Linked DNA regions of Planctomyces sp. SH-PL62. Each later gene encodes a partner of the first gene's protein in a complex. Links are inferred from orthologs where the notes say so. Each region holds a gene or a part of one and is shown in the gene's direction. Other genes may lie near its edges.

Region 1 (4,318 bases):
CTGCCGACGGCCCTCCTGCTGGCGATCGCCGGCTGCGAGGAGCCCCGCCACGCGGGGGGGGCAAGAAGAACGCCGTCGCCCACTCCCCCTCGTCGTCGGTCGAGAAGAAGGAGCCCGAGTTCATCGTCGGCAGGCGGACCCAGGACATCAAACGCATCGAGCCCGAGGTCGCCGCCGGCGCCGACGTGATCGAGAAGCCCAAGATCACCGCCAAGGACCCGATCACCCTGCAAGGCAACGCCTACGTCACCATGATCGGCCAGACCTCGATCCTCCAGATCCAGCACGCGATGAACCTCTACCAGGCCGCCAACGACCGCTTCCCCAAGAACTACGACGAGTTCATGGCCGAGATCATCCGGGCCAACAACATCGCCCTCCCCAAGCTCCCCCACTACCAGGAATACGGCTACGACGAGCAGCAGCACAAGCTCGTGATCCTGGAGTACCCCGACCGCAAGAACAACCCCTGACGGACGGCGAAGGTCCTGGGAGGAGATTCCCCGGATTCCCGACAAGCGGGGCTTGCGAAAAAGCCCCGCCATTGTTCTCAACACCGCAGGTCTCGCCGACCGAAAAAGAGAACGCAAGGATGCGCAGGCCGACGGATCGGCAGACTCGGGCCTGGATCGCCCGCCCCGCCGGACCCTCACGTCCCCCATCCCGCACGCGCCGTTCGGAGCGGTCGACGACCTGTGGATAAGTCGCGGATCGTCCGCGCGCCGAACGGGAGCGAATCCACAGCGGGCTCTCGGCCGGGCCGCGGTCGTGCACCGTCGTCGACGTCGGCGCGCGGGTCGTCCACAAGGTCGTCGACGGGGATGTGAACAGGGGCGGGATGCCGTTGTGCTCGAGTAAGTCTTTTGATATCCTGGGTTTCGTCGGACGCTCTCGAAGTTATCCACAGGCCGGCCGCCGTCCTATGATTATTACGGCGGTGAAGCTTTCTCTCTCAGGAAATACGGGGAGACGCCAGGGGTGGGCCCTCGACCGATCGGGCCCCGTTCCCTCGACGAGAGCCGCCGTCCGTCAGGGCGGGCCTGAGGCAAGGCCCGCCGCGACGAGGTCGGGAACTCCCCGGACCTCCCTCCGCGTCCTCTCCCGCCCGTCGGCGAATCCCGAAACGAGGGGGATGCGCCGAGGCCCTGGTCGTGGTATGATGGAGCGGCGAGGATCTTCTTCGTAAGCGAGCGGACGCGGGCGGTTCGTGCGTCCCCCCCATTCCTGCCCACCGTCGATCGACCCGCGGCCCGACCGTCCCGGCCCCCTCCGGCTCGGCGATTTCGGACCGCCCTTCATCCCTCTCGGCCGGTCGGGGGCGGATCGAGGCCGAGCCAGGCAACGTCCCAGAACGTCCCAGAACGAGGCACGCGCATGAGGGCATTGTGCAATCGCGAAGGACTGCTCACCGCGTTCAACATGGTCAGCGGCGTCGTGCCCACGCGGAGTCCCAAGCCGATCCTGCAGAACGTCAAGCTGACGGTCGACGATGAGGAAGGCTCGGTCCTGATGGGGACCGACCTGGAAGTCGGCATCCGCCACCGGGTGCTGGGCGTGAAGGTGGAGGAGGCGGGTTCGGCGATCCTGCCGACGGCCAAGATCGGCCCCATCCTGCGGACCAGCGGCGACTCGGAACTGCTCCTGGAAACCGGCGACGAGCACCTGCACGTCAAGGGGGCCCGGTCGAGCTTCAAGCTGCCGCTGGAAGACCCGAGCCTCTATCCCGAGGTTCCCGACTTCGCCGCCGATCGGTATCATGTGGTGCTGGCGGGGGACCTCAAGAAGCTGATCCGGCGGACCGTGTTCGCGACCGACCTGGAGAGCGCCCGGTACGCCCTGGGTGGGGTCCTCGTCGAGCTGAAGCCCGACGGCATCGCGATGATCGGGACCGACGGCCGACGGCTGGCGAAGATGTCCGCCGGGGCCCAGGTCGAGAACGACCCGCCCGCGCCCTCGGGGACGCCGGTGATCCCGGTCAAGGCCCTCAAGCTGATCGAGCGGAACCTCGTCGACGACGACCTGCTCGTCCACCTGACCATCCAGTCGGGGGCGGCGGTGCTGGTCCGGACCGAGGGGGCGGTGATCTACAGTCGGCTGGTGGAAGGCCGCTTCCCGCGCTATCAAGACGTCTTCCCGACGAGCGTCGAGACCCGGGTGCCGATGACCGTGGGCCCGCTCCGGCACGCCGTCGAGCAGGCCTCGATCGTCACCAGCGACGAGAGCCGGGGGGTCGACTTCCAGTTCGGCCCCGGGGCGCTGAAGCTGTCGAGCCAGGCCGCCGACGTCGGCAGCGCGCAGGTGGACCTGCCGCTGGAGTACCAGGGGAAGGCGGTCGAGATCACCTTCGACCCCCGCTACCTGCTGGACGCGCTGAAGACCCTGGACGACGACGGCGAGATCACCGCCGAGCTGATCGACGCCAAGAACGCCGCCGTGTTCAAGACCCCGGACGATTACACCTACGTCGTGATGCCCCTGACCCGCGAACGCTGAGCGAGCGCCGCGAGCCGGGCCCTCGGAGAGCCCGGTCCCCCGACCCAGGACGCCAGACCCGCATGCCCAACCCCGACCGTCGCGGTCCCCGGCCCCTGTCCGACGTGCTCGGCGAACTGTTCGCCGCGCGCGGGTACGGCCGGCTCCACGCGATGGTCGAGCTGCAGACCGCCTGGGACGCCGCGCTGGGCGAGGCGTACCAGGGCCGGACGCTCCTGGGCGACGTCCGACGCGGAACCCTGAACGTCACCGTCGACCACCCGGCCCTGCTGGAAGAGCTGTCCGCCTACCGCAAGGGGGAGCTGCTCCAGGCCATCCACGACGCCTGCCCCGGCTCGCAGATCCGGGGCCTGCGGTTCCGGATCGGGCCGGTGAAGCCGTGACGTGAGATCCGGATCGGGACGCCCCCCGCCCCCCGCCCTTCCGAGGCGGGAGCCGGACCGCCGACGACGACGACGGCCCGCGACGCGAGACGAATCGACTCCGCATGGACGCGCGGGAAGGACCACCGAGGGACAGGACGAATCGAGGAACCGCCGCGATGGACTTGAGCAAGAACGACGGCATCGACGCGAACGGGATTGTCGAGGACGGCGGCGTGGCCGTGGGGGGCGAAGCCGCCTACACCGGCGCCAACATCCGGATCCTGGAAGGGATCGAGGCGGTCCGCAAGCGCCCCGGCATGTACATCGGCGACACCACGGCGCGGGGGCTCCACCACCTGGTCTACGAGGTGGTGGACAACTCGATCGACGAGGCGATGGCCGGGTACTGCAAGAACATCCAGGTCACGATCCATCCCGACGGCTCGGCCTCGGTCGTCGACGACGGCCGCGGCATCCCCGTCGAGGCCCACGGCGACTCGGGCAAGAGCACCCTGGAGATCGTGCTCACCAAGGTCCACGCCGGCGGCAAGTTCGACCACGACACCTACAAGGTCTCCGGCGGCCTCCACGGCGTCGGCGTCACGGTGGTCAACGCCCTCTCGGAGTGGCTGGAGGCCGAGGTCCGCCGCGACGGCCAGGTCTGGCACCAGAACTACGAGCAGGGGGCGTCGCTCGGGCCGGTGAAGGCCAAGGGGACGACCAAGACCACCGGGACCACGATCCGGTTCCTCCCCGACGCCTCGATCTTCGCCTCGATCGAGTTCTCGTACGACGTGCTGGAGAAGCGGCTCCGCGAGCTGTCGTTCCTGAACCGGGGGGTGCGGATCCGCCTGACCGACGAGCGCGGCGAGGAGCCCCGCAGCGACGAGTTCTTCTCGTCCGAGGGCCTCAGCGAGTTCGTCGCCTACCTCAACCGGGCCCAGACGCCGTTCCACCAGCCGGTCCTCTTCACCGGCCGCGACGACGAACGGGCCGTCGAGGTCGACGTCGCCATGCAGTACAACGACTCGATCAGCGAGATGGTCGTCTCGTACTGCAACAACATCAACACGATCGAGGGGGGCACCCACCTCACCGGCTTCCGCGCCGCGCTCACGCGGACGCTCAACCAGTACGCCAAGACGGCGGCCCCGGCCAGCAAGAAAGACCTGAACATCACCGGCGAGGACTTCAAGGAAGGCCTCACCGCGATCGTCAGCGTCCGCGTCCCCGACCCCCAGTTCGAGGGCCAGACCAAGACCAAGCTGGGCAACGGCGAGGTCGAGGGGATCGTCACCCGGGTGGTCAACGAGAAGCTGGCCGAGTACCTGGAGAACAACCCGGCGACCGCCAAGAAGATCGTCGCCAAGGCCCAGCTCGCCGCCGAGGCGCGGGAGGCCGCGCGGAAGGCCCGCGAGCTGGTGCGGAACCGCAAGGGGGTCCTCTCCGGCGGCGGCCTC
Region 2 (3,527 bases), 6.0 Mb from region 1 along the record:
CGTTGTCGATCGTCTTGGGGACGCCGACGATCGGGATCTGGAAGTCGTTGATCAGCCTCGCGGCCACCCCCAGCGTGTCGTCGCCGCCGATGACCACGAGCGCGTCGAGCCCCGCCTCCACGAAGTTGCGGCGCAGCCTGGGAACGTCGGCATCGGGGTTCTTGTACGGGTTGGTGCGCGACGAGCCGAGGATGGTCCCCCCCCGGCCCACCAGCGAGTCCACGTCGTGCGGCTCCAGCGGGCGGTAGGTCCCGCGCACGAGCCCTCGCCAGCCTTCCAGGACCCCCACGCACGTCCCGCCCGCGTCCGAGATCCGTCGCACGACGGCCCGGATCACGGCGTTCAAGCCGGGGCAGTCCCCGCCTCCCGTCAGCAATCCGACTTTCATGGGTCGCCGTCCGTTGTCACCAGTCCGTCAAGCCGGCGCTTCCGCCCGCGATATGGCCCTCCGTCGAAGCTATCACGCCCCGCCGCCCCCGGCCAGCCGACGTGCCGGAAAAGCGGCGACCACATGCCCATGCCCGATCGTCGAGCGGCAGCAAGGCCGACGGGCGGGATCACGTCTCACGTCGCCCAAGGTCGGATGACTCCGCCATCGTCTCGACCCCTGTACGCGCGTGAACATTCCTGTGGTAGAGTTCTGAGCCGGGTTTCACGAACGTCGCGATCATTCCAGCCTGCCGGAATCGTGCCGGATGACGAGGGCGACGGACGTGCGGTCGAAGAATTCGAGGACGTGAACGTGGCCGGGGCGGAACGGCAGCGGAAGATCATTCACATCGACATGGACGCGTTCTACGCGTCCGTCGAGCAACGTGACGATCCTGAGCTTCGCGGCAAGCCCGTCGCGGTCGGCGGGGCTCGCGAGCGAGGCGTCGTGGCGGCCGCGAGCTACGAGGCCCGCCGGTTCGGCGTCCGGTCCGCCATGCCCTCGGTCACGGCGAAGCGGAAGTGCCCAGGGCTCATCTTCGTGAAGCCGCGGTTCGACGTCTATCGTGACATCTCCCGCCAGATCCGCGCGATCTTCGCCGAATACACGCCGCTCATCGAGCCCCTCTCGCTCGACGAGGCCTACCTCGACGTCACCGAGAACCTGAAGGGCATGCGTTCGGCGACCGAGATCGCCGAGGAGATCCGCGCGAGGATCCGCGCCGAGACGGGACTGACCGCGTCCGCGGGCGTTTCTTACAACAAGTTCCTCGCGAAGATCGCATCGGACGAGCGGAAGCCCGACGGCCTGTTCGTCATCAGGCCGGATCACGGGCCGGCGTTCGTCGAGGCCCTACCCGTGGGGAAATTCCACGGGATCGGTCCCGTAACCCGGACCAAGATGGACGGGCTCGGGATCCGCACCGGTGGGGATCTGAAACGTCAGTCGCTCATGTTCCTCCAGCAGCATTTCGGCAAGGCCGGGCCCTATTACTTCTCGCTGGCGCGGGGCGTCGACGAACGTCGCGTCTCCGCCGATCGCGTCCGAAAGTCGATCGGCGCGGAGCGGACGTTCAACGCCGACCTCTTCACGGCGGAGGAAGCCCGCGACGCCCTCGAACCGCTGATCGGCCAGGTGTGGTCCTACTGCGAGGGCTCGACGATCCGGGGACGTACGGCGACGCTCAAGGCCAGGTACGCCGACTTCCAGCAGATCACCCGCAGCCGGACGGTCGACGTCCCGGTCGCATCGCAAGCCGTGCTCGAAGGGCTCGTGTTCGCACTCCTGGAGCCCCTCTTCCCGGTCGACAAGGGGATCAGGCTCCTCGGCGTGACCCTGTCATCCCTCGAAGACGACTCGGAACGCCGTCTCGCCAGGCAGCTCCCTCTGCCATTCTAAGGATGGAACGCATGTTCATATCCGCCGGCATCCCAAGAGGTGCAAACGTCGAACAGGCACTCAATCGAGATATCGGGCGAACTGGGAGCGAGGCGTCTATCGACTGAGTCTGGCTTGAGGTCATGCCTGAGATCCGAGGTGGTCGGGAGTTGGCCGAGGTCGACTCAAGGCAGGCCGCCTAAAATTTCTTGCTCGATCGCCTGGCCCATGTCTTAAAGAGAATCGGTGATCCTGCCCATACGCCGGACGCTTGCAGCGGCTTCACAACTTTCATATTCTGCCAGGAAGCCGGCTTTAAAGATGCGTTTTTGAACTCGTCTGTTCGCTCGGTAGGCCGGGCATGCGGAAGAGAGATTTCCCGTGGTTTCAGTGGTTGCACCCATCCGTCGAGCGGTCTCACCGGGTCGAGTTGGGGGGGCGCGGAGCGAATCGAGGGACGATTCAAGCTGAATCAGCCAGGCCACACCGCCTGCCGCCAGGTGAACATTTCGCAGTTCCTGCATGCATCAGCGACTGACGCATCCACCGGTAAGGGCTGCGAGCACGAAACTCAGGCTGAAACCCCGACCGAATTCTGTACGCCAGACCCATGCTTGCCGACGCGTGAACGGTTGCCTTCGAAGGGCCCCGTCGCGAATCCCTTGATGATCACGGAGGAGGTCCTCAATTGCCAAATTTGATCGTCAAGAATTATACGACCAGAAAGTTCCTGGACAGATATGGACTGTTGAACGGCGAATCCCGCATCCTCAACGCGGGCTCGTCTTCCGTGCGGCATGGATCGAAATGCGTCAATGTCGACATCCAGCGCAAGCATGACGTGGATGTCGTTTGCGACATCCAATCTTTGCCCGTTCCGCCGGCCCAATTCGACGCGATCGTCTGCTCCGCGGTGCTGCAATATTGCCAGGCTCCGGAGCGAGTCGCTGGAGAATTCCATCGCGTCCTGAAGCCGGGAGGATACGTGTTCCTCGACACCCCCTGGGTCCAGCCGTACTGTCCAGACACCCCAGATCGATTTCGATACTCGGAGGTCGCCCTCAGGACGATTTTCAAACACTTCGAGATCGTCGAGATCGGTCCTTCCATCCGTCCCGGTTCCGCGTTCGCGATGCTGGGCGTACATATCGCCGGGAGCATGACTCATAATCGCTATATCAATTTCCTGTTGCGCAAAGCCGCGTTCGTGGTTCTTTTCCCGTTTCGATGGATCAGGACCGCCGATGAGAGCAAAACCGCGGGAGCCTTCTACATGATCTGCAGAAAGCCCCCATGCTGACCGTCCCCGGGGCGCCGCCCGGCCGGCGTTCAATGTCCGGGCCGTCGAAGCCCACCGCTCGGGCGAGACGCCCCCCGCTCCGCTCCGCCGAGGCGGGAACGGGCGCCGGGCCCCTAGCAGGAGGCCGACGGGTTTGGGAAGGCGTGTCGGTCGTCCGCTTCCTCGCCGGCCGGTCGTTCGAGGCAGGCGAAGTCTTTCTCCAGGAGGATGCGCACGACGCTGCCCTCGACGGCCTGTTCGTGGGTGAAGCCGACGCGGTCGCCGGCGATCCAGGAGTCGACGTCGGCCCGATCGAGGCGGATGGTCAGGCGGCCCTCGTCGAAGTCGGCCGTGGGGCGCTCGCGAGGGGCGGGACCGGCCTCCACGGCGTAGGCGAAGGCCCTGCCCGGGCCGAATCGGAGGGCTTCCTCGACCCGGCCG

The links. Proteins that work in one complex are often made in the same cells at the same time.
Region 2: the proteins of dnaN (region 1) and dinB are in contact, whole or in part, in a solved structure (PDB 1OK7), measured with the Escherichia coli proteins. The link is inferred for Planctomyces sp. SH-PL62 from one-to-one orthologs.

The regions. Positions count from the first base shown.
Region 1 is NZ_CP011273.1:6,460,401-6,464,718, forward strand. Bases 559-3,433 are described here. They hold dnaN (DNA polymerase III subunit beta), read left to right. Parts: upstream 559-1,374; coding sequence 1,375-2,493; downstream 2,494-3,433. Other genes in these bases: VT85_RS25170 (DUF721 domain-containing protein), read left to right, coding at 2,556-2,876; gyrB (DNA topoisomerase (ATP-hydrolyzing) subunit B), read left to right, coding at 3,035-3,433. Outside these bases: VT85_RS28050 (hypothetical protein), read left to right, coding at 186-473; more of gyrB, read left to right, coding at 3,434-4,318. UniProt on the Escherichia coli protein: Confers DNA tethering and processivity to DNA polymerases and other proteins. Acts as a clamp, forming a ring around DNA (a reaction catalyzed by the clamp-loading complex) which diffuses in an ATP-independent manner freely and bidirectionally along dsDNA.
Region 2 is NZ_CP011273.1:471,400-474,926, forward strand. The notes cover bases 1-2,806. They hold dinB (DNA polymerase IV), read left to right. Parts: upstream 1-784; coding sequence 785-1,828; downstream 1,829-2,806. Other genes in these bases: VT85_RS01805 (6-phosphofructokinase), read right to left, coding at 1-388; VT85_RS01815 (class I SAM-dependent methyltransferase), read left to right, coding at 2,496-2,806. In the rest of the region: more of VT85_RS01815, read left to right, coding at 2,807-3,107; VT85_RS01820 (DUF7009 family protein), read right to left, coding at 3,221-3,527. UniProt on the Escherichia coli protein: Poorly processive, error-prone DNA polymerase involved in translesion repair and untargeted mutagenesis. Copies undamaged DNA at stalled replication forks, which arise in vivo from mismatched or misaligned primer ends.